Methanocaldococcus jannaschii DSM 2661: one gene and its partner. The protein of the gene in region 1 binds, or shares a complex with, the protein of each later gene. Links are inferred from orthologs where the notes say so. Each region holds a gene or a part of one and is shown on either strand. Other genes may lie near its edges. The genes, in order: MJ_RS02425 and tuf.

Region 1 (18,006 bases):
GCTATCCGAACTTAGGCAAAAAACATGACATAAATGCAATTCTTTAGTTAAATCAACAAAATAATTAAAAAGCTCATAAATTAAGAATCCATTAATCTTCATATCACCAATCTTTTGTAACTCATCAATAATAATTATTGGTTGCTTTCCTTCTTTTTTAATATCCATTAATACGTTAGTTATGTATTTAAAGACATTTTTAGTTGTCTTTTTCTTCAAGATTTCTTCTAATGTATTTTTTGGTGTTGGAATACCACATAAAGAAGGAACGTCCTTTATCAAACTCTTTATAATTTCTACTGGCTTTCTATCTTCTTCATACTCTTCAAATAATACTTCAATAAAATCTTTATATTTAGAGATAAAAATACCTCTAAGGTTTATATAAAATACAACATACTTATTCTTATCTATCCTATTGTTAATTATTTCGCTAATTAGTGCAGTTTTACCTGAATTTAATGGACCATAAACAAAATAAACTAAATCCGGATTTCCCTCTAAAATTGACAAAATTTCAGTTATTTCCTTTTCTCTATTAAAAAATCTCATAAAATCACCATTAATAAAACTATAAATATAATTCAAGGTAAAGTAAAACCTCTACTAAAATTTCAGCTTCAATCGATTTCTTATAAAAACTTCTCTTCAATAATTTTTAAAATTTTTGTATTATAAGTTAGTTCTGTCTCATTATTCAAAAACTTCAACTTTAATAAATATCACATTAATAAAACATCTTATAAATATTTTGAGGGAAAGGATGATTCAAGAAATAAAAAATTTTATCTACAAGTATTATATTGAACCAGCTGAGAAAGGAACTGGCTATAATATAGTTCAAGAAATAACTTATGGGATTATTTTAGCTTTAGCTTTGTATTTATTTTATAAAGCTTTGAGAAAGTTAAATATAAACATTGATGAGAAATTTGCAATCCCAGGGATTGTTTTTACTGTCTTAATTGCTCTAATGAGGGCTTTGGTTGATTGTGGCTACATAGAGAGAAGTTTTTTAACTATAACTCCAGGCATAGTGTTTTTGATTGGTGGATTTTTTATACTAACGATTTTAACTACTGGATTGGTATTTAAAGAGAAGTATTATAAAGCATCTGCAGTTATTGGGTTAATTCTATTGTTGTATTTTTTATTCGTGTTTTTACAGCATATAACTCATTTGGAAGCAATTTTATACGTTGGAATCTTAGTTGGAATATTTTATTATTTAGTTAAATTTTTAGATAAAACCTTAAAATTAAATATCATACAGTCAAAGATTGATGATTATGTTGTGATTGGGCAGTTGATTGATGCTTCTGCAACAACTATTGGAATAGGAGTTTATGGTTATTGGGAACAACATCCAATTCCAAGATTTTTGATGGAAACTTTTGGAGTTTATGCCTTTATTCCTTTTAAGCTCTTAATAATTTTATTAGCTTTATATATTTTAAATAAAGAAGTTGAGGATGAAAATATAAAGAATATTATAAAACTCTGCATAATGGCTCTTGGATTGGCTCCAGGACTTAGAGACTTGTTTAGGACAGTTATGGGTGTATAACGTATTATTCAAATTTCCTTAAAATACTGTGCTAATGTTTATATTAAAAAATACTGTCTGTGGTGTATATTGACACAACCACAACTTATATATAGAGAAGCAATAAAAGATTCAGTATTTGAAGTTAGTATTTTATTTTTATGGTGATTAAATTGGAATTTGAATTTTTGTTATTGTTACCTTTACTAATTATTGTTGGATTTATAGTGGGGATTTTAGGCAGTTTGTTTGGTATTGGTGGGGGATTTTTAGTAGCTCCAATTTTAACATTTATTTTTGATTATTTTGGCATTCCAGATGGAGTAAAATTTGCTGTAGGAACATCTTTGTTTGTAGTTTTTATAAATTCGATAATTTCAATCTTTAGGCATGCAAAAATTAAAAATATAAATTGGAAGGCATCAATAACAATTGGGATTATTAGCTTGGTTTTTTCTTATTTTAGTGGGTTTTTAGTTGTTAATTTTATTGATTCAGCTATATTGAAAAAGTTATTTGGAATTTTTTTAATAGCAAATGCAATTTATATGGCTAAATCTCATCATATTGATAAAATCTCAGATAGAGAAGATAAATTGGAACCTTTTATTCTCTGTGGAGTTATTACTGGGTTTCTATCTGGATTATTTGGCATTGGTGGAGGAATAGTTATAATTCCAATCTTAGCAATGGCAAAATATCCCGTAAAAAGAGCTGTCGCAATTTCAGTAGGTGTTATCCCATTAACTTCAATTGGTGGGCTCATATCATATTTAACAGCTAATACAGAGGGCTATATCTACAATATCGGGTATGTTTCAATTCCAATAGCTTTAATTATGGCTATTCCAATAATCTACTCATCAAAATTGGGGATAAAAATAAATCAAAAGATTTCTCCAAAGCATTTAAGGATTATGCTCAGTTCTATATTGGGAGTGATGGGATTATTTATGCTTCTTTAATAGGACTTTCGCAGTTTATATATTTTATTAAGGTAATTTGATGCCCAAAGGCATCTTCATTTAAATAAAACATTTATCCCTGCGAAAGTCCTATTTAACCTCTTTAACACTCTTTTCAATAAACTCTAAAACCTTATCAAACCCTTCCATTGTTTTTAAACTTAATAAAACAACTTCTGCATCTGGATTTATTCTTTTAGCATCATTCTCCATCTTTTTTATGTCAGCTCCAACGGCATCTGCTAAATCAATCTTATTGATAACTATTAAATCCGCTGTTTTCATAATGCCAGGGTGTTTTTCTATCGTATCATCCCCTTCAGTTGTTGAAATCACAACAATCCTTTTATGAGTCCCTAAATCAAAATCAGCTGGGCAGATTAAATTTCCAACGTTCTCTATAAACAGTAAATCAATTTCATCTAAGTTTAAATCCTCCAAGGCATGCCCTACTAAGTGAGCATCTAAATGGCATTCTTTACCCGTATTTAAAGGCACTACCTTAGCCCCATGCTTCTCCATTCTCTCAGCATCAAACTTTGCTATAACATCTCCAGCAATGCAGGCTATTTTATACTTATCTTTTAAATTATCAATCAACTTTTCAATTAGTAGGGTTTTTCCACTACCAATAGCTCCCATGAAGTCAAATGCAACAACACCATGTTTATTTAAGAGCTTTCTGTTTTTATCAGCCAATCTTTTATTTGCTTTTAATATATCTTTGGCAATGTCTAAAACTCCTACTAAGTGCATATTTCATCACCAATTTATTCTTCATCCTCTATTTCATCTTCATCTTCTTCAATCTCTATCTCTTCATAATTGGGATTCATCTTCTCATATAACTCATCAACATCACTCTTTTTCTTCCATAACTCAAATCTTGCCCTTTTAATCTTCTGTCTTTCCCTCTCTAAGAATTTATATGTCTTTGCATGGGATGCTCCTCTTAAGAGCATCTCAACAGCCTCTTTAGCTATCTGAACTGGCTCATGCTCTCCAACTATTGCTACAGTGTTTCCATAAACAGAGACGTTAGCTCCAGTTAAGCTCTCTATGTATCTTCTTGACTTTCCTTCTTTACCAATAACTCTTCCTTTCAATCTCCTTATGCTGTTATCAGAACTTGCATAGTCCTCAATATCTATAACTTCCAAAACATACTCATCACTAACCAATTTTAGAGCAATTTCTGGATTAAATCCCCTACCAATAGCTCTAACTATATCCCTTGCCTTCCAAACAGCTAAGGGGTCTTTCTGCTTATCTGTTCCATAGATGGTTACTGTTCCATCGGCATCAATCTCCAACTTAACTCCAAGCTCTTTTTCAATGGTTTTTTTAACATTTCCCTTTTTTCCTATTAAAACTCCTACTCTATCCTTTGGAATCTTTAAAATCTCAATGCTCTTATCTTGTCCAATATTTCCAAAAACCATAATTATCACCATATAAAAACCATATAAAATAAAAATTAGAAATAAGAATTCTAATTTACAATTGCTTAATCATCGCTTCATCAATTGGGTCTATCTCTTTTCCAGTTATATATTTGTATAAATCTTTGTAATTGCAATCAACCCTTTTCCTTCTAAAGAAATTGCATATATTTATGCAATCTCTAATAAGTAAGGGATGAGCTAAAGGATGTTGGGTTATAACGCTCTGAGAAAAATCAATAAATACTGGCTCATCATCTTTAACCAATATGTTGTATTCACTCAAATCTCCATGAACTAACTCTCCTTCTTCATAAAGCTTTTTCATACTCTCTTTTATAATTTTAAAATATTTCTCCCAATCTAAATCTTGCATATCTTTAAGTTTTGGAGCTGGAATTCCTCTATAACCAACAAAATCCATAACTAAGACATTTTCTCTTCTTAATCTTGCCTTTGGGGCATTTATAATTTCAGAAGCCCTTCTTAGATTTCTAAATTCCTTCTCAACCCATGCATGAATAATTTGCCTTCTACTACTCTTCCTTAAATGAAATCTTGGGTCTCCTTGGATATATTTACTCATAGTTTTAAAATCACAAGTGGCTACCCTATAAACCTTAACTGCTCTGTAAAACTTTCCCTTTCGTGCTTTAAATACTACTGCCTCTTTTCCAGAATTAACTATCCCTATATATTCAGTTAAATGCTTTCCAGCTAATAGACTAAATAAAGTCATTAAGGTTCTTTTATCAAAAACTTCGTTAGCGGTCTTTAAATCTTCTAAAAACTTCCTCTCTTTCTCTAAAATTTCTTTTTGATATTCTCTATCCAATTGAAACTCTTCTTTTTCACTAAGCAATTTATTTAACTCATAGAGTTCATCATCAATATTTTTAGCTATAGGCATCACCTTATAACAACTCACCTAAATAACCTTTTCTTTCCATAGGGGGCTTCGCCCCCTATTGGCACAGAACTTTCACAGGAAAGTATCCTTATTGATATGGACGCCTAAAAGGCGTCAAAGTTCCAAACTGAATATTATAAAGCTGTGAAAGTTCTGTGGATATACCCCCAAATTTAATTTACACCTCCGAGCGTAGCAAGGAGGTGTTAGCTTTGATGAAACCGAAGCGTAGCTTCGGGCTATGAAAACTCTTTAAGAGTTTTCATGTAACTTTCTTAAAGTTTCATAGTAACTCATCTAAATAACCTTTTCTTTTAAGCCATTCAACTTGTGTTTTTGTGTATCTCCAAATGATATCACACTTCTGGTCTCCTTGAACTTCCCATGGTTTTACAATAACTACATCTCCTTCTCTAACCCAAATTCTATTCTTTAATCTGCCAGGGATTCTTCCCAATCTTGTTTTTCCGTCTAAGCATCTAACTCTAACCCTACTTGCTCCCAACATCTGCTCTATAATCCCCAAAATCTCATTCTCTTCTTTTCTTGGAATTCTTACTCTAATTTGCTGTTCTTGTTGCTGTTCAGCCATTTTATCACCTTTTTTTTATTTTTAATATTTTTATTTTGTGTTTGTTGATATTAATAGTTTTGTTATCCTATCAAAATTTCAAAATTGAGTGTTTTAATAGGTCTTACGCAGTAATAAATCTTTTCTATTGAATATTGGTGCCTTTGGTATCTAAATTCCAAATGTCCAATATAAAGTGCTTAAGTCCTATTTAATAAACCTTAGATTTTTGTGTCTATGGGTTTGTAATATCTACTTTATATACTCTCACTATATATATGTGTTGATTGACAATAAAATTTAGTGTTATTTAAATTTCTTCAATATTAAAGGTGGATAGGATGATAAGTAGAGAGGAGGCAATTAATTTCCTTAACTCAACGTCTTCTAAGGATATATTAGATAAATTAGCTCAAATCAATAATACATTTAAGAGAGAATATATAACTTACTCAAAAAACGTCTTTATACCTTTATCAAAGTGGTGCAGAAATAAGTGCGGATACTGCATCTTTAGAGAAGATAAGCCAAGTTTAATGAAGCCGAATGAAGTTAAAGAGATTTTATTAAAGGGAGATAGATTAGGATGTAGAGAGGCGTTATTTACATTTGGGGAACACGTAGATGAAAATAAAGAGATTAAAGAACAATTAAAATCAATGGGTTATGATAATATATTAGAATATCTCTACGATTTAGAGGAATGGACATTGAATAACACTTCTCTCCTTCCACATACAAATTGTGGAATCTTAAATTATGATGAGTTAAAGATGCTTAAAGATGTCAATGCATCTATGGGTTTGATGTTGGAAAATGCTTCAGAGAGGTTAATGAATACAATTGCCCACAAACACAGCCCTGGAAAGCATCCAAAGTTAAGGATAGAGATGATTGAAAATGCTGGAAAGTTAAAGATTCCATTCACAACTGGTTTATTAATTGGTATTGGAGAGACAAATGAGGAAATTGTTGATTCACTATTTAAAATAAAAGAAATTCATGAAAAGTATGGGCATATACAGGAAGTTATAATCCAAAACTTTAGAGCTAAGAAAGGCATTCCAATGGAGAATTTTAAAGAGCCATCACCAATAAAGATGTTAAAGGTTATTATTTTAGCAAAGTTGATTTTAGATGATATTTCAATCCAAATTCCTCCAAATTTAAATAGAGAGACGGGGCAGTTGTTTTTATTGGCAGGGGTTGATGATTGGGGAGGAGTTTCTCCACTAACAAGGGACTACGTTAATCCAGAGGCAGAGTGGCCAGAAATAAAGGAGTTGAGGGAATGGACTGAGGAGTTAGGGTTAAAGTTAAAGATGAGATTGCCAGTTTATGATAAATACATAAGTGAAGAGTGGTTAAGTGAAAAAGTTTATAATAAGATTATTGAGATGGGATGGTTAAAGGAATAGCGTCCTCTATTATTGATATCTGCTTTTTTAAGATATTCTCATATCTATTTTTTAATATTTGTAGGGCCTTATAGGCAGATTTTCCATCTAAATATACAACTTCCTCTTTTCCCCTTTCCATATACTTAACATAAGCTATGTTCTCATCAAAACTTATTGTTAAAGATATGAACTTATTTGAACTTAAAATATCCTTTAACATTTCTTCATAAACGTTATTTCCACAGAATAGATTTAATTTGGCTATTTCTTTTATATCTTTATCTTCAATAAGCTGTTTTATTTTTTCATATTCACAGATGATTATTTCTAAGTTATCTACCAATTCCTTAAAGCTCTCAGCCCTTTCAATTAAACAAACAAATCTGATTTCAATTTTTCCTTTTCCTTTCCATCTCCATTCTCTATTTTTCCATTCATTGATTTTTTGTTTAATTTCTTTAATATTGAGATTCATAAATATTCACCAATTTTTAATCTATAACAAAATATTTATTTGATGATTAACTAATTTATCCTCAAATGCGGGAAAATATAAATCTGATGCTACACAAACATAACTGCTATAAAAAATATTTGGTGACATCATGATTAAAATATTGGTAGATAACACTGCCTATAAAAAATTTTTTGCTCAACATGGATTTTCAGCTTTGATAGAAATAAATAATAAGAGAATTTTATTTGATGCTGGACAAAACTCAATAACTTTGAGAGAGAATTTGAGATTATTTAATGAAAAAGAAGGATTTGATTATATTGTCTTATCTCATGGACATTACGACCACTGCGATGGTTTAAAATATGTTATAGAGAACGATTTAATCAATGGGAAAGTTATAGCTCACAAAGATGCATTCTTAGACAAATACGCTGGCAATAGATACATAGGGATTGACGAAGAAATAAAAGAATATTTGTTAAAAAAAGCTGATTTAGAGATTATTGAAGAGCCGTATAAAATAGATAAAGATATTATTGTCTCTGGATATGTTCCAAGAGAATATGAATATGAGATGGAAGAGTTTCAGTGTATTAAAGATGGAAAGAGAGTAAAAGATGAGGTAAATGATGACATGTTCTTAATAGCTAAAGGAATTTTAATTACTGGCTGTTCTCATAGTGGAATTATAAATGTAGTTGAATATGGGAAAAAATTAAGTGAAATTAAAGGAGTTTTGGGAGGTTTTCATTTAGTAGGGGTTTCAGATAACTATTTAAATAGGATTGTTGATTATTTCAAATCTCAAGATTTTTGGATTATGCCTATGCACTGCACTGGATTCAAAGCTTTAACAAAATTATCTCAATTAAATAACTTTGTTTATGGGCATGTGGGGAAGATAATTGGGATTTAGGGGCTGATTATGAGAGAGGTAGAAAAGCCATTGATTTTGAGTATTGTTGGAAATATATTGTTGGGATTGATAAAAATAATAATTGGATATGTTTATTCAAGTATATCTTTAATTTCTGATGGAATACACTCTTTATCGGATGTTATAACAAGTATTATTGGGATTATTGGAGTAAAAATTGCATCAAAACCACCGGATGAATCTCATCCCTATGGGCACTCAAGATTTGAATGCCTTTTTTCTTTTTTTATTGGTTTAGCTTTATTTTTCACAGCCTACGAGATTGGAAAGTTTGCAGTAGAGAGGATTATTTATGGGGAAGTAATTGAGGTAAATGCCATAATGGTTGGAGTTGCTATCTTATCAATAGTTGTTAAAGAGTTAATGACGAGATATTCCTTATTTGTCGGAAAAAAATTAAATAGCCAAGTTTTAATTGCAGATGCCTATCATCATAGAAGTGACGCTCTAAGCAGTGTTGTAGTTTTAGTTGGGTTGTTGTTACAAAAGTTTGGTATCTACTATGGGGATGCTATAGCTGGGATAATTGTGGCTTTGATGATTGCAAAGGTAGCCTTTGATATATGTCTGACCAATATAGATTACTTAACTGGAAGGGCTCCACCTAAAAAATTCTTTGAACTCATTGAAAAGGAAGCTTTGAATGTAGATAAGGTTATTGGAGTGCATGATATAAAAGCTCACTATGTTGGACCAAGAATCCATGTTGAATTACATGTTGAAGTTCCATCAAATATTTCAGCAAAAGAGATGCACGATATTGAAGTTGCAGTTAAAAATAGATTAGAAAGTTTGGAAAATGTCGAGAGGGCCTATGTTCATGTGGATATAGTAGATTAGTTAGTTTTTTAATAAGTTTTTAGATATTTTAAAAATATTAAATTGAAATATTTAAAATAATAAATTAATTTTTCTAAAATAAAATTATGGTGGGCTCGGGGAGATACAAACGAAACTTTTAGAAAAAGTTTCATCAAAAGGGAATTAGAACTTAGAAAAGGCTTAAAATTATGGTGGGCTCGGGGAGATTCGAACTCCCGACCACCGCCGTGTCAGGGCGGCATCATAGCCATCTAGACCACGAGCCCTCAACCACAAGCGAAATTAAAGTATGTGTAACTTATATATAAACTTTTCGGTATAATCGATACTATACCAAATTTAAATATGTACAAAAATTTAAAAAATACTTAAATATGCAAATATTTATTATAATACTATAAGATATAAATATAATTGGAGTTAAAAATAATTAAGAAATCCAAAATCTTAAAGGGAAAGTATGTTTAAAGTTTCAAGATAAATTGGGGAGTTACAATGGTGGGGGAGATTCCAGTTCTGCTTATAATGAAAAAACCAATAGTAGTTAGTGGGGATGTATCAGTATATGATGTTGCAAAATTGATGGTTGAACAAGACGTTCCCTGTGTTCTTGTAGTATGTGAAAGACCAAATCATGAGAGTATTGAGGTAGCTACAGATAAAGACATAATAAAAAAGGTATTGATTAGAAAATTACCTCCAGATAAGGTTAAGGTGGAAGATATCTCTTCAGGTAAGTTAGTTACTATTCCACCAAATACAACCATTGATGAAGCTTTAGAAATCATGAACAAATATAAAACCAATGAATTATTTATTGTAGATGATGGAAAAATCGTAGGAGTAATAACAGAGGAAGATTTGATAAAAATTGCTCCAGAAATTATTTCTACTTTAAAAGAACTTGTAAATTATCTATTGCAGATTATTGATGAGGTTACTAGTGGAGATATTAGTGATAAATCTAAAGAAATACAAAACATTAACCAAGGTAAGGATAATAAAAAAGATAGCGAATCTGACATTAGAAAAAAGAAAATAATGTTAATAAAATAGTTTGGGTGATGATTTGGTTAAGGTGAAGATTTGTGGAATTACTAATGAAGAGGATATAGCATATATCTCAAAAAAAGTCCATGCAGTTGGAGTTATAGTAGATGTTCCAGTAAAGACACCAAGAAAGATATCATTAGATAAAGCCATTGAGTTAAAAAAATATGTTGCTCCATTCACATCCTTAGTTACTGTATTGATGCCAAATAGCATAGAGGAAGTTTTAGAGATTTACAATGCCTTAAAACCTAATGCCATACAACTACATGGATTTGAGAGCTTAGATTTTGTTAAAGAGTTAAATAAACTTAAAAATACAGGGGAATTGAACGCTCATATAATTAAAGTTATCCACATTCCTAAAGATGAAGAAATTGATTTTAAAACTCTGCTAAACACTGCTAAAGAGTATGAAAAATATGTAGAGGCAATTTTGGTAGATACAAAGATAGAGAGCATAAAACTTGAAGGAAAAACACACAATTGGGCAGTATCTAAGAAGTTGAGAGAGTCTTTAGAAAAACCACTAATCTTAGCTGGTGGTTTAAATAAAGATAATGTCTTAGAGGCCATAAAAACAGTTAAACCTTACGCTATAGATGTATCTTCTTCATTGGAAGCTTACGGTGGAAAGAAAGATTTAAAAAAGGTAGATGAGTTTTTAGAGGTTATTAAAAAAGTTTAAAGATTTGCTAAAATCTCCTTTATTCTATTTACAATTGGCATTGGGTTATGGAAGGCTCTTGCAGTATAAACCCCTATATTGCTGTTTTTTAATGTCTCAACGTAATCTTTATTTATCTGCCTTCCAAAGACAATTGCATAGGTAGGTTTGTTGTATTTAGCTTTGTAAGTTACAGTATAACTAACTCCTCCGTCGTTATGGACAAAACTTATAATTTTATTAATACCTTCAATGCCTCTAAGCCCTCCGTCTATATCAACAGCTCCAACACCTTTTAAATAGTATTTGTCATCATCTGCAACCTCTAAAAGCTTTAAAGCTGCTGGATTTGCAGCTATAATGACATTAAATCCTTTTTTCTTTAGCTGATTTGTTAGATATAAAACAGAAGGGATTAAAGCTGGAGGTTCTGGACATCCAACTATAACTAAGACACTCATCATTTCACCAGAACTTTAATCTTGATAATAAACCTTTTTTGCCTTTATCTTTCTCTTTTTTCTCCTCTTTCTTATCTTTATTTATTTCATCAAGATTTATTTTTAAAACAAACGTTCCATAGCATGGTTTTGTGTAAGGGAATATCACATAATTATCTTCGTAGGCAACTGGAATTGGAGGGATTCCAATTAAAAAAATTCCTTCAAATATCTCATATCCAGCTTCCATCTCTTTGATATTTTTGAAATTTTTCCTTATATATTCTGCACACTCCTTAAAGCCTCCTTTATACAAAATTTCATAGTTTAGCTTATCAATACATCCCATAGTCTCTACCTAAAGAGCTTTAAAATCTCATCCCTATTTGGCTTTACAATGCCCTTTTCAGTTATAATTGCAGTTATCAAATCTGGAGGAGTTTTATCAAAGGCATAATTATAACAACCAACTCCTTCTGGGACTATTCTAACCCCATCTATATATGCCACTTCCTTCTCATCTCTCTCCTCTATAATAACATCCTCCTCACTACTTCTTAAATCAAACGTTGATAATGGTGCAGCAACATAGAATGGAATTCTATGATATTTAGCTAAAACTGCCAAGCTGTAAGTTCCAATTTTGTTATAGACAGTTCCATCTGCTAAAATTCTATCAGCTCCAACTATAATCTTATCAATCTCTCCCTTCTGCATTAAAAACCCTGCTGTATTGTCAGTTATAACCTTAACTGGAATTCCTTCATAATTTAACTCAAAGGCAGTTAATTTAGCCCCTTGCAATCTTGGTCTTGTCTCATCTGCTATAACTCTAATCTTTTTGCCGTTGTAGAAGGCAAATCTAATAACGCTTAAAGCAGTTCCATAAGCAGATGTTGCTAAAGCTCCAGCATTGCAGTGAGTTAAGATTGTATCTCCATCCTCAATAAGTTTTTCTCCAATCATTCCAATTTTTTTACATGTCTCTATATCCTCTTCATGTATTTTTTTAGCCTCATCTAAGATTGATTTTCCTTCTTTGTAAGCAGTTAAACATCTATCCAATGCCCAAAATAAATTAACAGCTGTTGGCCTTGTATTTTTTAATACTTCATAAGCTTTATAGATATCATCTCCATTAATTTCAGCTAAAGCTAAGCCGTAAGCGGCAGAGACTCCAATAGCTGGAGCTCCTCTAACAACCATGTCTTTTATTGCATAGGCAACATCCTCATAAGTTTTGCAGATAAAATACTCCAATTTGTTTGGAAGCTTCCTTTGGTCTATCAAAATTAGCTCTTTCTTATCATCATCCCATATTATCGGTCTTAAATCTTTTGTCATTATTTTCCCTCTAATAGTTTTTTAAGATAGTATTTGGTATAAATTGCTCCAGCTGTGTTGTGAGATAAAACTCTATCCTTAACAATAAACGTAGTTGTTGGAGCTTTTGAATACTTTTGGAATAAGATATCATGCCCAATACATAATCCAACAATAATATTTAAATCGGTTCCAATCTCATTTAAAATTTCCGCTTGTCCTATTGGATTGCACATAGCCTCTTTTTCTCCTTTGTTGATTTTTTTAAATTTAAAAACATCTTTATCAATCCCACAAACCTTACAGCAAACTGAATATACTTCAAAATGCTTAGATAAAATTTTAGCTAATATTTTTGCCTCATTTTCTAAGCCAATACAGAATGCTATACCAATTTTTTTATATTCCATAAGTTTGCAGAACTCTATTATCTCTTCCAACCTTGTTTTTTTCATATAATAGGTTGCTTCAATGTAGGCTGAGACCTCAGCTATCTTTAAATTTTCTTCTTTTTTATATTCTTCTATTATTTTTTGTGTTATATCCTTTTTGCAGTCCTTTCCAGTATAGCAAAGTTTTTTATTGCATTGGGAGCATTTCATAATTAACCACCATAGAGGGAAAGTATGAAGATTGATACATTTATATTTTTGATGTTTATTAGCATTGGGATTTTGCTTTTGCTATTGAATATAATAAATCCAATGGAGGTATTTCATATTGTTGAATGGAAAACAATATTTTCCTTGTTTTATTTAATGGTTATCATAAACATTATGAGAGATACAAAGTTTTTAGACTATATTTCTTTAAAAATCTTAAAGAAATCTAAGAGGATTTTTATTGCTTTGATATTCTTAACTCTGTTTTTATCTTCTTTAATAACAAATGATGTCTCTTTATTTGTCATCATCCCTTTAACTCTAATAATTCACAGATACACAAATATGCCTTTTAAGGATTTAGAAAAGCTCATTATCTTTGAGGGTGTCTCTGCAAATATTGGAAGTGGCTTAACCCCTATAGGAAATCCTCAAAATCTATTTTTATTTCATTTCTATAATATTGGAACTTTAGAGTTTATAATTAATATGATTCCCTTTGAAATTTTTGGAATTTTGGCTATTTTACCATTCTTAGAATTTAAAAAGTATGATACTAAGATAAATATTGACATTAAGTTTAAAAAAGAGTGGATTTTTTATATATTATCTTTTATTTTGGTTTTGTTATGTGTTTTTGGATATTTGAATTTTATATATATTCTTCCTTTAATACTGGCAATTTTAATGTATAAGAGGGTTAAAGTGGATTATCTGTTTTTACTAACTTTCATCTTCCTATTTGTTGATATTGAGGGACTAAAGAGGATTGGAATTATTAATATATTTTCAATAAAATGTGGTAATGTTATGTTAATGATTTATGCCTCCTTACTATCTCAAATAATCTCAAACGTGCCCGCTACAGTGTTGCTATCTCATTTATACAAAAACTGGCTACCAATAGCTTATGGTGTAAATATCGGAGGTAACGGAACTTTAATTGCTTCTTTTGCCAATTTAATAACTTTAAGATTATCCAACGGAAATGTGAGAGTGGGAAGGTTTTTATTAATTGGAGGAATAATTTATATAATGCACTTGATTGTATTGGTAGCTTATGCTAAAATATTTTGGGTTTAGAGGGAGATTATGGATTTAATAGAAGAAGCTATAAAGTTAGAGAGTGATTTAATAAGAATAAATTCAGTAAATCCTTCATTTGGTGGAAAAGGAGAAAAAGAAAAGGCAGAATACGTCAAGAAAAAGTTAATGGAATACGTTGAAAGCTACAATATAGAAAATTACACTTTAAAGGAATATAACATCATAGATAAATATGGTATTGAGAGGCCAAATATTGTATTTAAAATAGATTTTGGAAGAGATAAGACATTACATATTATTTCTCATTTAGATACTGTTCCAGAGGGGGATATTAGTTTATGGGGCACAAATCCTTATGAGCCAGTTATTAAAGATGGAAAAATTTATGGAAGGGGAAGTGAGGACAACCATAAGGGGATTGTTTCCTCTCTATTATTATTAAAAATGATTTTTGAAAATAATATTGAGCCAAAATACAACTTATCATTAATTTTTGTCTCTGATGAAGAAGATGGAAGTGAATATGGCTTAAAATATCTATTGAATAACTTTGAAGATGAGATATTTAAAAAGGATGATTTAATCATAGTTCCTGACTTTGGAACACCAACTGGAGAATTTGTAGAGATTGGAGAGAAGGGAATTCTGTGGATAAAATTTAACATTAAAGGAAAGCAATGTCATGGTAGCACACCAGAAAATGGGTTGAATGCTGATATAGTGGCTTTTAACTTTGCAAATGAGTTATATAATGGTTTATATGAGAAATTTGATGAAATTAATTCAATATTCCTCCCAGAGTATTCAACCTTTGAACCAACGATATTAAAAAATAAAGTTGAAAATCCAAACACCATTCCTGGATATGTAGAGGTTGTTTTTGATTGTAGAATTTTGCCAACTTACAAAATAGAGGAAGTTTTGGAGTTTATAAATAAGTTTATCAAAAACTTTGAGTTTAAAAAATATATTAAGCATTATGATAACTCAATAAAGGCAGAGATAACTTATGAAATATTAAAATCTGAAAATCCAAATTACACAGATGAAAACGCTGAAATTATCAAAGAATTGAAAAAAGCTATAAAGAATGTTTTGAATAGAGATGCTAAGCTTTGCGGAATGGGTGGGGGAACTGTTGCGGCATTTTTGAGATATAAGGGCTATAATGTAGCAGTTTGGGGCATTGGAGAAGAGACTGCCCACCAACCAAATGAGCATATTAAAATAGAGGATTTGGTTAAGATGGCTGAAGTGTTTTATGAAATTTTGAAATAGTGAGAACATGCATATAGTAAAAATTGGTGGTTCTCTAACTTATGATGCAAAACCATTATTAAAAGCATTAAAAAATTATGCAAAAGAAAATAATAAGAAGATAGTTATTATTCCTGGAGGAGGAGAATTTGCAAATGTTGTTAGAAAGATAGATAAAGCTCTAAATATCTCAAACTCACTATCTCACAAACTTGCCATAAAATGTATGGATTTAATTGGAGAGGTTTATGCTGAAATTGGATATATAAAAGCTTATGATACATTATTTGATTTAAAGAGAGAGATAGAAAAGGAAAAGATAGCTATATTATTACCTTCAAAAATTTTGCTATCAACAGATATTGCCGAGCATTCTTGGGCTATAACATCAGATTCATTAAGTTTATATATAGGAAAGTTATTAGATGTTAGGGAAGTTATAATAGCAACTGATGTTGATGGCATATATGACAAATTCCCAGGAGGGAAACTATTAAATATTATTAATGCAAATGACATTAAAGGTTTAACATCTGTAGATGAGACCTTTCCAATTCTTTTAAAACAATTTAAAATGAACGCTTACGTTGTTAATGGCAGACATCCAGAAAGAGTTATGGATATTTTAGAAGGAAAACACAATATATATACAAAAATCGTTGGAATAGATAAAATATAAACATGATACAAACTTAAGAGACGTTATCATTAAATAAAAAATTTATTAGGTGGGAGAGATGAAATATGTGTGCATAAGCTGTAATGCTGAGATTGCTCCAAGAGAGAAATCAACAAAATTCCCATGTCCAAACTGTGGAGAAGTAGAGATTGTAAGATGTGAGAGATGCAGAAAGTTAAATAACCCATACAAATGTCCAAAATGCGGGTTTGAAGGCCCATAAAAGTTTTGGAGGGAAAAGATGGCAACAGTATTAGCAAAAATAAAAATTATGCCTACAAGTCCAGAAGTTAATAAAGAGAAGCTAAAAGAAAAGATTAAAGAGGTTTTAGAAAAGCAAGATGTTGCTATAAGAGGATTATTTGATGAGCCATTAGCTTTTGGTTTATACGCTATATACACCGTTATTGAAATGGAAGAAAGAGAAGGAGGAACAGAGCCAATAGAAAATGCTTTAGCAGAAATTGATGAGGTTGAGAGTGTTGAAACAGTAGAGGTCTCATTAGCATAAATTTTAATACTTTTTTGAATATTTGGACTGAAAATTGTTTTTGTTTTGTTGTTTCCTATTTATTCGTAAATTATATATAACACTTTAAAAATTTTATATTCTTACATTCTAAAATCTCAACCGTCGCTGATGATAAATTCATAGTTTAAATAATCATAAACAGAACTGTAATGGATAATTGGAAAATAGAAACTCCCAGAATGCTCTACAATTTAAATGTTGATAGCCTAATTATATTTATGAAACAATATAGCATTCTGGGTTGTTATGAGTTAAACAACAATAAAAGTATATAAACTTCTTACAGTAAGATTATAGTGCCTTTCAAAATTAATAAAATTTATGAAGGAATGTTTGAACGCCCTCCTTTGGAAGGCGTTCATTAGTGCCTTAGTTATTTAAGAAGTTTGAAAGACACTATATAGTTAAATCATTTTAAGCTTAAGGGTGATAATGATGGGTAAATTAAAATATAAGATACAAGTCAATCCTGAAAAAACTGCAAGGGCTATGGGAAGGAACATCCCAATTTCAAGAAAACATGCAAGAGAGATATGTAAATCAATAAATGGAATGAAGTTAGATGAGGCAATAAAGTTCTTAGAAGATGTTATTGCAATGAGAAGACCAGTTCTCTTTAGAAGACACTGCAAGAAAGTAGGGCACAGAAAAGGAAAATTAGGATGGCCTGCTGGTAGATACCCAGTTAAAGCAGCTAAGGCAATCTTAAAGATATTGCAACACGCTAAAGCAAATGCTGAATACAAAGGTTTAAACACTGAAAAGTTAAGAATAAAACACATCTCAACAAACAAAGGAATAACAATCAAAAGATACATGCCAAGAGCATTTGGTAGAGCTACACCTAAGTTCCAAGAAACAGTCCATATACAAGTTATATTAGAAGAATACCACTAAAAATAAGATATAAAGGTGGAAATCCATGATAGAAAGAACATTTGTTAAAGAAAATGTTAAGAGATTGTTAATTGATGAGTACTTCAAGAAAGAGTTAAGTAAAGCAGGATACAGCCACTGTGATATAAGAAAAACACCTATAGGAACAAAAATCATCATCTACGCTGAAAAACCAGGTTTTGTTATTGGTAGAAGAGGAAGTAGAATTAGAGAATTGACAGAAACATTAGCTAAAGAATTCGGTGTTGAAAAACCACAAATCGATGTTAAACCAGTAGAAAACCCAGACTTAGACGCTCAAGTTGTTGCTCAAAAAGTTGCTCAGTCATTAGAGAGAGGGTTACACTTCAGAAGAGTTGGACACACTGCAGTGAGAAGAGTTATGAATGCTGGGGCTAAGGGGGTTATAGTCATTATCTCAGGTAAATTAACTGGAGAGAGAGCAAGAACTGAAAAATT
Region 2 (10,748 bases), 110 kb from region 1 along the record:
GACCTCATCATTAAAGCTCCTACAATGACAAGTGCTGCTGCTGTTGCATAGGGGGGAATTGCCTTAACTACTGGATAGAAAAATAAAGATAATAAAAACAACATAGCCACAACTACTGAAACAAAACCTGTTCTTCCTCCAAGTGCTATACCACTTGCAGATTCTATATAGGTTGTTACAGTTGAAGTTCCCAAGAGAGAACCAACAACTGTTCCAGTAGCATCAGCCATTAAAGCCTTTTCAACCCTTGGCAGTTTTCCATCTTTATCTAAATATCCAGCCTGAGAGGCTAAAGCACTTAAAGTTCCCAAAGTGTCAAACATATCAACAAAGAAGAATGCCAAGACTATTGTCAATAAACCTAAGTTTAAAGCCCCCATTATATCAAGCTGTAAGAATGTTGGTGCAATTGATGGAGGCATTGAGAATATTCCTTCTGGGAATGGTGAAATTCCTAAAATCATTCCTATTAGCGAAGTTACTATAATTCCAATTAATATAGCTCCAATAACATTCCTACTAACTAAGATTGATGTCAAAAATATCCCAAACAACGCCAACAGTGTAGATGGCTCCATTAAATTCCCTAATGTAACTAATGTAGCTTTACTACTAACTATGATACCAGCACTTTTTAACCCAATAAACGCAATAAATAAACCAATACCAACAGCAGTTCCATACTTTATAGCATTTGGAATAACATTAAAAATCCATGTTCTTATCTTTGTTAATGTTAATATTATAAAGAGCACTCCAGAGATGAAAACAGCACCTAAGGCAACTCTCCAATCAATTCCCATTCCTAAGCAAACCCCATAGGTAAAATAAGCGTTTAATCCCATTCCTGGAGCTAAGGCAAATGGATATCTTGCATATAATCCCATAACTAAAGTTGCAATTGCTGAAGCAATACAAGTAGCAACCATAACTGCTCCAAAATCCATACCTGCAGTACTCAAAATCTGTGGATTGACAAATATTATATATGCCATGGTCATAAATGTAGTTATTCCTGCAAGGGTTTCTACCTTTAGATTAGTCCCATACTTCTCAAATTCAAAGTATTTTTCAACAAATTTCATAATCACCCCTCCATTTGTTATAATGGTTTATTTATGTAATCTAATGTTTTATAAAATCTTCAATTAATATAAAATAATAAGGTTATAGTTAGCTCTTAAATAGTTAATTCTTTAGAGAGAATAATTGGGCTACTAAAAAATATTATGGTGATTAAATGGAAGGTTTGACAGTAGGGTTATTTGGACATGTTGAAGGTGTTGGAAAAGAATTAGGGAAGAAAGGAACTTCAACAGACATAACTTTATATAATTACAAACAGGGAGATAAGGCAGTTTGTTATGTAGAGCCAACAAGATATCCAGATAGAATAAACCCTTTAATATATGAAATAAACATGATGGACTATGCCTTAGTTTTTATTGATGAGATTACAGGAGAGTTAGGAGAGACACTTTTAGCATTGGATATGTTTGGAATAAATAATGGAGCTTTTGTTGTTGGTGAATATGTTGATTTAGACATGTTGAAAAATATAATATCCCAAACATCAATGAAGGACTTTGAAATCTTAGAGAGAGATTTTATAAACATTAGGGAAAAGATGATTAATTTAAATATTGAGAGAGATTATAACGGCTTTGTTAAAATTCCAATAGACCACTACTTTACTGTTAGAAGTGTTGGAACTGTTATATTAGGAAAGGTTGAGAGTGGAACTGTAAGAGTTCATGACAATTTGAGGGTCTATCCAACAGATAAAATGGCAATGGTTAGGAGCATTCAAATCCATGATAATGATTTTAAAGAGGCAAAAGCTGGGAATAGAGTAGGTTTAGCTTTAAAAGGAATAACTACAGATGAGTTAGATAGAGGAATGATACTATCAAATGGAGAGTTAAAAGTTGCTAAAGAGATTGAAATCAACATTAACTGGAACCCATTCATGCAAAAAACTGTAAAGGAAGGGGAGAACTACCAAATAATTGTTGGTTTGCAAAGTGTTTCATGTGTTGTTGAGGAAGTGAATAAAAACAAAATAAAGCTTTCACTGCAAAAAGAAATAGCTTACGATGTTGGAGATAAGCTATGTTTAATTGATGGCAGTGCAAAAATTAGGATATTGGGTGTCGGAAAATTATAGTTCTTTTCAAAATATTTTTGCAATAACTAAGCACTGATGAACTCCTTCCTTTAGGAAGGAGTTCAAATTTCCTTAATAACTTTTATTAACTTTTAAAAAGAACAGAACTATAAAAATAGCACAATACTAAAATATTATATAGTATCATTATCACAATTATATTTATGAAATGTTGAGTTAATCATAAGATTCTTGCATAACCAAAAGATATATATACCCCCTATTTAATACTTATATCACCACAAATTCTGTATTCTTATATTCCTACCCTGTTAAGTTTTAACTTAACACCATTTTAGAATAAATATAATAAAAATAAAAAAGATAAAAAAGAAGGTAAATTGGTGATGAAATATGGCAAAGCAAAAACCAGTATTAAACGTAGCATTCATTGGACACGTCGATGCAGGTAAGTCAACAACAGTCGGTAGATTATTATACGACAGTGGAGCTATCGACCCACAGTTATTAGAGAAGTTAAAAAGAGAAGCTCAAGAGAGAGGTAAAGCAGGATTCGAGTTTGCTTACGTCATGGACAACTTGAAAGAAGAGAGAGAAAGAGGGGTTACAATTGACGTAGCTCACAAGAAGTTCGAAACCCAAAAATATGAAGTTACAATCGTCGATTGTCCAGGACACAGGGACTTCATTAAAAACATGATTACAGGAGCTTCACAGGCAGACGCTGCTGTCTTAGTTGTTGATGTTAATGATGCCAAGACAGGAATTCAGCCACAAACAAGAGAGCACATGTTCTTAGCAAGAACATTGGGTATTAAGCAAATTGCAGTTGCAATTAACAAGATGGATACAGTTAACTACAGCCAAGAAGAATACGAAAAAATGAAAAAGATGTTATCAGAGCAGTTATTAAAAGTCTTAGGTTACAACCCAGACCAAATTGACTTCATCCCAACAGCTTCATTGAAAGGAGACAACGTCGTTAAAAGATCAGAAAACATGCCATGGTACAAAGGTCCAACATTAGTTGAAGCATTAGACAAATTCCAACCACCAGAAAAACCAACAAACTTACCATTAAGAATCCCAATCCAAGATGTCTATTCAATTACAGGGGTTGGAACTGTCCCAGTTGGAAGAGTCGAAACAGGTATCTTAAGACCAGGAGACAAAGTTGTCTTCGAACCAGCAGGAGTTAGCGGAGAAGTTAAGTCAATTGAGATGCACCACGAACAAATTCCACAAGCAGAACCAGGAGACAACATTGGATTCAACGTTAGAGGAGTCAGTAAGAAAGATATTAAGAGAGGAGACGTTTGTGGGCACCCAGACAACCCACCAACAGTTGCAGAAGAATTCACAGCTCAAATCGTTGTCTTACAGCACCCAACAGCAATTACAGTTGGTTACACACCAGTCTTCCACGCACACACAGCACAGGTTGCATGTACATTCATTGAGTTGTTGAAGAAATTAGACCCAAGAACAGGGCAAGTCATTGAAGAGAACCCACAGTTCTTAAAGACTGGTGACGCAGCAATAGTCAAAATCAAACCAACAAAACCAATGGTCATTGAAAACGTTAGAGAAATTCCACAGTTAGGTAGATTCGCTATCAGAGATATGGGTATGACAATCGCTGCAGGTATGGCAATCGATGTCAAAGCTAAGAACAAATAAATTCCTTAAATTTCCCTTTTAATAGCTTTTAAATCCCATTTTATATTTTTTTAATATTTTAAAGCATTTGAGAGGGGAGAGTATGCAAAGGGCAAGAATCAAGTTATCAAGTACAGACCACAAAGTTTTAGATGAAATTTGCAGACAAATAAAAGAGATTGCTGAAAAAACAGGAGTAGATATTTCAGGACCTATACCATTACCAACAAAGGTCTTGAGAGTTGTTACAAGAAAGAGTCCAGATGGAGAAGGTTCATCAACATTTGACAGATGGACAATGAAAATCCACAAAAGATTAATTGACATTGATGCAGACGAGAGAGCTTTAAGACACATTATGAAAATAAGAATCCCTGACAATGTTCAAATAGAGATACAGTTCAAATAAAATTAGTGTGGTTATTTTAATAAACAAAATTTCATAGGCAAAAACGTTGCAATCTGAACAATGAGGATTGCAACGAAATTCCTTTTTTAATATAATTTATTCGTTTCCTGATGAATTTTTTGATTCTTTTCCACTTCTGTATCCGAAATAATAACCTATTATCGTAGTAACCATTCCAAAAAATAGTGAGAAAATTTCTTTATTGTTAGAGTATATATCTGGATTTTTGGATATAGCAATCAATATAATAAAAAATGCTATAACGATACTGCCAGTTATTGCCCTCCTCATCTCTCCTTTATCTAATTTCTTATTGTTTATCCATCCTAAAAATACAAGCCACAACAAAACAAGTGTAGGAACACCAACTGCTAATACTAAGGTATCGCAGAATATAACAGTTAGGGATATGCAAATAACAGCTATTGAGGTTACTATTGCAACAATTTTGTCATTATTTGTCATTTTATCACAACCAACCTATTCAATAATTATTCTATTCCTCTTAATTTTTTAAACAATCTAACCCTCTCAAGAATCTTTTTCTTTATCTCTTCAATTCCTTTACCCTCTTTCAATATGGCTGGGACTATAAACTTCCACTGATGCCATGGTGGCTGGCATTTTAAATATTCACAGATGCCATCTAAAACTGCATCCCATTCCTCTTTCTTTATCTTATCCATTTTATTAGCTACAAGAATCGGGCTAATCTTCAAATCAGTTATAAAGTCAAACATCTCTAAATCAATTGGAATTTCTCCCCTCCCTTTCCATCTTTCAACTATCTCAAAAAATGATTTCGTATCTATAATTTGAACAGCAGCAGCTATTTCATCAGCATGCTCTTCAATATAATGAACAATCTCATCCTTAATCTTCTCTTGCACTTTTTTTGGTAGTCCAGCCATGTAACCAAAGCCAGGCATATCCACCAAAATATACTCCCCCATATCGTATTCATTAATTTTTAAAGTAACTCCTGGCTTTTTTCCTACTCTAATATCTTTTCTTCCAGTCATTAATCTAACAAAAGTGGATTTACCTACATTACTTCTCCCAACTACAATAACTTTTGGCTTTGTCTTTTTTTCTTCATACTTTTCTTTTAAATTCTTATATCTCTCAAAAAAGTCCATAGTCTCACACAATTTAATTTGGTTTTAAAATTATCTAAAATAAGTAAAAAAGATTAATACCTTAGTTATTCTAAAAAGTTTTGAAAGACCCTCTATTAATGCCTATCTTGTGGTGTTCTAACTTCTTCAATAATCTTTTTACCTGCAACAACCTCATCTATACTGTGAATAGTCCCTCCCAAACTTTCAATAATTTCCTGAATCTCATCAAAATCTAAATTATTCCCTTCAATTGTAACTTTAACATTCTCAGTCTCTTTATCTATTTCATAGACTGTAATATTAACCCCATCAATGTTTGATAATGATGTTAATTTTAATGCCATATCTGTTATTTTTGGCTCATGCGGCTTCAATATATCTAAAACAATTCTCCTAATGCCGTTCAATTCTATCCCTCTAAATCTTTTTAATTGTTATATTACCTATACTTAGATTATTTAAAATTATTGTTGATATATTTTTATTTATGGATTTATCGAATATTAAAAACCAAATGATAAGATATTAATAGCCCCTAAGATAAACTATAATTGTTAAAATCTTAATGGAGGGAAACTATGGAAATAAATGGAGTATATATTGAAGATACATTTGCAGAAGCATTCCCAATATGGGTTTCAAGAGTTTTAATAACAGCAGCTACAAAGAAGTGGGCTAAGATTGCAGCTACAGAGGCAACAGGTTTTGGTTGTTCAGTTATAATGTGTCCAGCAGAAGCAGGAATTGAGAAATATGTCCCTCCATCAAAAACACCAGATGGAAGACCAGGATTTATAATACAGATATGCCACCCTAAAAAGTCAGAGTTAGAGCATCAAATGTTAGAGAGATTGGGGCAGTGTGTCTTAACATGTCCAACAACTGCTATTTTTGATGCTATGGGAGACATGGCTGATGAGCAGTTAAAGGTTGGATTTAAGTTGAAGTTTTTCGGAGACGGTTATGAGAAGAAAGATGAATTATATGGAAGAAAAGTTTATAAAATCCCAATCATGGGAGGGGAATTTATAACTGAAGCTAAGTTTGGAATTAAGAAAGGAGTTGCTGGAGGAAACTTCTTTATAATGGCAGATACAAACGCCTCTGCCTTAATCGCTGCTGAAGCTGCAGTTAATGCTATTGCAAGTGTTGATGGCGTTATAACTCCATTCCCAGGAGGAGTTGTTGCTTCTGGTAGTAAAGTTGGAGCAAGTAATCCAAAATACAAGTTCATGGTTGCTACAACAAACCACAAGATGTGTCCAACATTGAAGGGTGTTGTTGAAGATTCAGAAATTCCAGAAGATGTAAATGGAGTTTATGAGATAGTTATTGATGGTGTTGATGAGGAATCAGTTAAAGAGGCTATGAAGCAGGGTATCTTAGCAGCTACAAGAGTTAAAGGTGTTAAGAAGATTACAGCTGGAAACTATGGAGGTAAGTTAGGTAAATATCAATTTAACTTAAGAGAGTTGTTTGAATAAATTTACTCTATTTACTTTTTAATTTCTTTTTTATAATAGAGATAAAAACAAAATTTAAATAGTTGATAATTTAAATTATATAAATGGCTGTGGAATTTAAATTTATAAAAACCAATAGGAGGTTTTTGGTTTGAAGCCAAAATATGCATTAAGAAAGGATATGATTGGAGAATTTACACTAAATAAATCTTTTAATACTTATAGAGGTAAAGTTTTGAAGGCTGATTTTAACGGTCCCATAGAAGGCATCGTAATGAAAAACAAAAAAGAGCATATCTATTTCTATCCTCTTTTGGCACTACATATGGTTAAACCACTCAACTGTGTTCCCATAAATGTCATTCCAAAAACTTCTCTACCAACAAACCCGAAGAATGTGCATATTAAAGAGGCATTATCAAGAATTGTTGGTAGAACTTTGAAGGTTTATTATGAGACACCAAAAACATCCTATTTGGGAAGATTGTTGGGTTTTACAAGAGGGGTTTTTTCATGGACTTTAGTTTTAGAGATACATGGAGAGGTTGTTTTATTGTTTAACCCAGATTATATTGTTTATTATGGAACAAAGTGGAAGTTTTTAAAAAACAATCCTCCTTACAAACCACCAAGATTAATGAACATTACAAAAACAGCAAACTATTTAAAGAGATGTTTATTAGAGGATGTAATTATAGAGCCAGAGTATCCAAGAATAAATATTGAGGATAAGGTTTTTGTTTATCCTTATGGAGTTGTCTCTAAGGATGATTACTTAGGAAAGACAGTAGAAGATATATTAAAAGAAAAAGAGTTCTTAATTTAAGGATAATCAATAAATAACAAACAAAATTTATTTTAACACTTAAAGGTCTTAAAATTTTTAAAATTTTCTTTTTTGCTAATACCTTCCTAATCTAATCGAAAATAGTTCATAATATCCTATTTTTTTACATAAAAGCTCAAAAAATTTTAATTTATTTCAGCACCGAAGAGTTTATATATGAGTAATCATTATTTACACTAAAAAATCTTACATCTATTATATATACTCGTTCATAAATTGAGAAAAACATGTGTTTTTGGAGGTGCGTTGAATGAATGCTGAGATAAACCCTCTCCATGCTTATTTTAAATTACCAAACACAGTTTCCTTAGTAGCAGGTAGTAGTGAAGGAGAAACACCACTAAACGCTTTTGATGGAGCTTTGTTAAATGCAGGCATAGGGAATGTCAATTTAATTAGAATCAGCAGTATAATGCCTCCAGAAGCTGAAATCGTTCCTTTGCCTAAATTACCAATGGGAGCTTTGGTTCCAACAGCTTATGGATACATCATTAGCGATGTCCCAGGAGAGACAATATCAGCTGCAATAAGTGTAGCTATTCCAAAAGATAAGAGTTTATGTGGTTTAATAATGGAGTATGAAGGAAAATGCTCAAAAAAAGAGGCTGAAAAAACAGTTAGAGAGATGGCGAAGATTGGTTTTGAGATGAGAGGCTGGGAATTGGATAGAATTGAATCAATTGCAGTTGAGCATACTGTTGAAAAGTTAGGATGTGCATTTGCTGCAGCTGCATTGTGGTATAAATAATTTTCGAAAAACATTAACAGTTAAATATAATTAAGTTATAACTATTAAGGTAAAAATAATTTAAAGATAATTTTTACTTTCTAAAAGTTTCTTACATTAATTTGTTTTTATTTACCAAATTTGGAGGTGAAAGCATGTTAAAATACTTAGGGAAACACTTAATATTAGAGTTATGGGGTTGCGACCCAAAGGCATTGGACGATATTGAGGGCATAGAAAAGATGTTAGTAGATAGTGTAAAAGCATGTGGAGCTACTTTAATTTGTGTAAGAACTCACAAATTCTCTCCTCAAGGAGCTACAGGAGTTGCTGTGCTCGCGGAAAGTCATATAGCAATACATACCTACCCTGAGTATGGCTATGCCGCCTTGGATGTATTTACCTGTGGAGAGCATACAGACCCATACAAGGCATTAGAAGTTATAAGAGAGTTTTTAAAACCAAAATCAATACAAATAATTGATTTAAAAAGAGGATTAATGGAAAATGGGACTTTTGAACTTAAATAAGCTTTTTAGCTTTTCTTTCAATTCTAAAGTTGATTAATTTTTTAAATTTTTCTAAAGAGTTGGATTTTATGTATATTCTTCAGAGGTATCCAGATTTATATCTGTTATTTTTCTCACAATAAACTGAATACTCAATTCCTAATTTCTCTAAGAAACTACAACAAACATCAATTAGATTCCTGTTAGTGTTCGCTATACTGACATATTTATATACATAATTTCCTTTTTTGTTTATTACAACTGAACCCTCGGAATCATAAAATCCTTTTAGCCAAGAAATCATTAGTTTTTCGTTATTTCCAATTACATTCATATAGTAATCTACATTAAGACTTTTATACCAATAATAGAAACCTTTTGAACGAACTCTTACAACATATTGGTCTTTTTTATTTTCAAATTTCCTAACATATTCATTTATGTATTTGAAGCCAATGTTTTCAAGATTTCTTTTAAATTCTTCTATAAAATCCTTATCTGTAACTTTTAATTCAATCACATAATTACTTTCCTGCTTATTTACACTTCCATCTCCATTTAAAACTCCCAATATGTAAGCTAACGATTCTGAAGGATTTAAATTTATTTTTTTCGTATTTTTGATTATTAAGCTTTCAGATGATTTTCTAATATCGATATTATTATTTCTTAGAATTCTTCTTATCGTTTCATGGCTACACTTCATAATCTTTGCTATTTCAGTAGTTGTATATCCATTTTGATATAACTTAATAATTTCTTGAGGATTCAAATCTAAACCTCTTCTTGGAGTTATACCTAATTTATATAATCTGTAACATACTGTTGATTTACTACATCCCAATATTTTTGCAATCGTTCTTGCAGAATATCCCTTTTTATATAATTCCAAAATTTCAAATCATCAATTTTAGGATTTTTCTTACCCATAAATAGCACCATGCAAAAATTTTTATAGACAAAAGGTTTAATTAACATTACTCCATTTATAACTATTATATTTACACCTCCTAAAATAAATAAGGTGATGTAGAGTGAATCAAAATAATGATTTTAAATGCCATATTTGGTTTACAGAGTATCATAACAACAATGTAGCTCTTTCAGTTAGAGTTAAGGATATCTTATATAGGGAGAAATCAGGATTTCAAGAGATAGAGATTATTGACACCTATGATTTTGGGAAGGCATTAATTTTAGATAACACTTTTCAGACAACAGAGAGAGATGAATTTATTTATCATGAATTAATATCCCACATACCTCTTTTCACCCATCCAAATCCAAGGAATGTTTTGGTTATTGGAGGAGGGGATGGAGGGACTGTTAGGGAAGTTGTTAAGCATAAATCAGTTGAAACAGTGGATTTTGTAGAGTTGGATGAAAAGGTTATTGAAGCTTGTAAAAAGTATATGCCAAAATTGAGCTGTGAAATTGATAATGAGAAGGTAAATTTGATAATAACAGATGGAATTAAGTATGTTGCTGAAACAGAGAAGAAGTATGATGTGATTATTGTTGATTGTCCAGACCCTGTTGGGCCTGCTAAGGGGCTTTTTGAGAAAGAATTTTATAAAAATGTGTTTAAATGTTTAAATGATGATGGAATTATGGTTCAGCAATCAGAGAGTCCATTGTATAACTTAGATTTGATACAAAATATCTGCAGATATTTAAAAGATGCTGGATTTAAGATAATTATGCCATACACCTACCCAATGCCAACATATCCAAGTGGATTCTGGAGCTTTACATTAGCATCTAAAAAATACAACCCATTAGAAGTTGATGAGGCAAGAATAAAAGAAGCTTTAAAAGATATGGAAACTAAATACTATGATGAAGAAGTCCATAAGGGAATATTTTTAGCAGCACCTAAATTTTT

Evidence for each region.
Region 2: the proteins of MJ_RS02425 (region 1) and tuf are in contact, whole or in part, in a crystal structure (PDB 7CSL), measured with the Pyrococcus horikoshii proteins. The link is inferred for Methanocaldococcus jannaschii DSM 2661 from one-to-one orthologs. Residues at the interface, in WP_010884146.1 of Pyrococcus horikoshii: Phe4, Leu6, Val7, Val9, Arg11, Met13, Pro14, Thr15, Asp16, Pro17, Leu38, Ala39, Lys40, Glu44, Pro45, Ile46, Ala47, Phe48, Gly49, Leu50, Tyr56, Leu58, Arg60, Asp61, Glu62, Glu63, Tyr65, Ser66, Phe67, Asp68; in WP_010885563.1 of Pyrococcus horikoshii: Val16, Lys20, Ser21, Lys62, Arg65, Glu66, Arg67, Gly68, Val73, Ala74, His75, Ile88, Asp89, Ala90, Pro91, Gly92, His93, Asp95, Phe96, Lys98, Asn99, Gly103, Ala104, Asp227, Val228, Tyr229, Ile231, Val234, Val237, Val239.

What each region holds. Positions count from the first base shown.
Region 1 is NC_000909.1:393,726-411,731, forward strand. Bases 15,009-17,994 are described here. They hold MJ_RS02425 (elongation factor 1-beta), read left to right. Parts: upstream 15,009-16,359; coding sequence 16,360-16,629; downstream 16,630-17,994. Other genes in these bases: MJ_RS02410 (M20 family metallo-hydrolase), read left to right, coding at 15,009-15,460; mfnE ([5-(aminomethyl)furan-3-yl]methyl phosphate kinase), read left to right, coding at 15,468-16,118; MJ_RS02420 (zinc finger domain-containing protein), read left to right, coding at 16,177-16,341; rplV (50S ribosomal protein L22), read left to right, coding at 17,086-17,547; MJ_RS02435 (30S ribosomal protein S3), read left to right, coding at 17,573-17,994. Also shown: MJ_RS02315 (ATP-binding protein), read right to left, coding at 1-552; MJ_RS02320 (DUF63 family protein), read left to right, coding at 764-1,567; MJ_RS02325 (sulfite exporter TauE/SafE family protein), read left to right, coding at 1,711-2,511; hydrogenase nickel incorporation protein HypB, read right to left, coding at 2,602-3,267; MJ_RS02335 (KH domain-containing protein), read right to left, coding at 3,282-3,953; MJ_RS02340 (serine protein kinase RIO), read right to left, coding at 4,009-4,863; eif1A (translation initiation factor eIF-1A), read right to left, coding at 5,147-5,455; 7,8-didemethyl-8-hydroxy-5-deazariboflavin synthase subunit CofG, read left to right, coding at 5,776-6,852; MJ_RS02355 (hypothetical protein), read right to left, coding at 6,824-7,309; MJ_RS02360 (MBL fold metallo-hydrolase), read left to right, coding at 7,440-8,210; MJ_RS02365 (cation diffusion facilitator family transporter), read left to right, coding at 8,220-9,071; MJ_RS02375 (CBS domain-containing protein), read left to right, coding at 9,549-10,109; MJ_RS02380 (phosphoribosylanthranilate isomerase), read left to right, coding at 10,123-10,791; MJ_RS02385 (DUF1890 domain-containing protein), read right to left, coding at 10,788-11,234; MJ_RS02390 (DUF1894 domain-containing protein), read right to left, coding at 11,236-11,559; mtnA (S-methyl-5-thioribose-1-phosphate isomerase), read right to left, coding at 11,565-12,554; and 4 more genes. UniProt on the Methanocaldococcus jannaschii protein: Promotes the exchange of GDP for GTP in EF-1-alpha/GDP, thus allowing the regeneration of EF-1-alpha/GTP that could then be used to form the ternary complex EF-1-alpha/GTP/AAtRNA.
Region 2 is NC_000909.1:292,585-303,332, reverse strand. The notes cover bases 1,753-4,664. They hold tuf (translation elongation factor EF-1 subunit alpha), read left to right. Parts: upstream 1,753-2,521; coding sequence 2,522-3,808; downstream 3,809-4,664. Other genes in these bases: MJ_RS01690 (hypothetical protein), read right to left, coding at 4,293-4,661; rpsJ (30S ribosomal protein S10), read left to right, coding at 3,891-4,196; MJ_RS01705 (selenocysteine-specific translation elongation factor), read left to right, coding at 1,753-2,167. Outside these bases: MJ_RS01710 (NCS2 family permease), read right to left, coding at 1-1,085; more of MJ_RS01705, read left to right, coding at 1,241-1,752; GTP-binding protein EngB, read right to left, coding at 4,688-5,335; MJ_RS01680 (DUF211 domain-containing protein), read right to left, coding at 5,431-5,724; fhcD (formylmethanofuran--tetrahydromethanopterin N-formyltransferase), read left to right, coding at 5,896-6,801; MJ_RS01670 (hypothetical protein), read left to right, coding at 6,932-7,606; MJ_RS01665 (pyruvoyl-dependent arginine decarboxylase), read left to right, coding at 7,878-8,375; speD (adenosylmethionine decarboxylase), read left to right, coding at 8,510-8,884; MJ_RS01655 (LAGLIDADG family homing endonuclease), read right to left, coding at 8,964-9,755; speE (spermidine synthase), read left to right, coding at 9,898-10,748. UniProt on the Methanocaldococcus jannaschii protein: GTP hydrolase that promotes the GTP-dependent binding of aminoacyl-tRNA to the A-site of ribosomes during protein biosynthesis.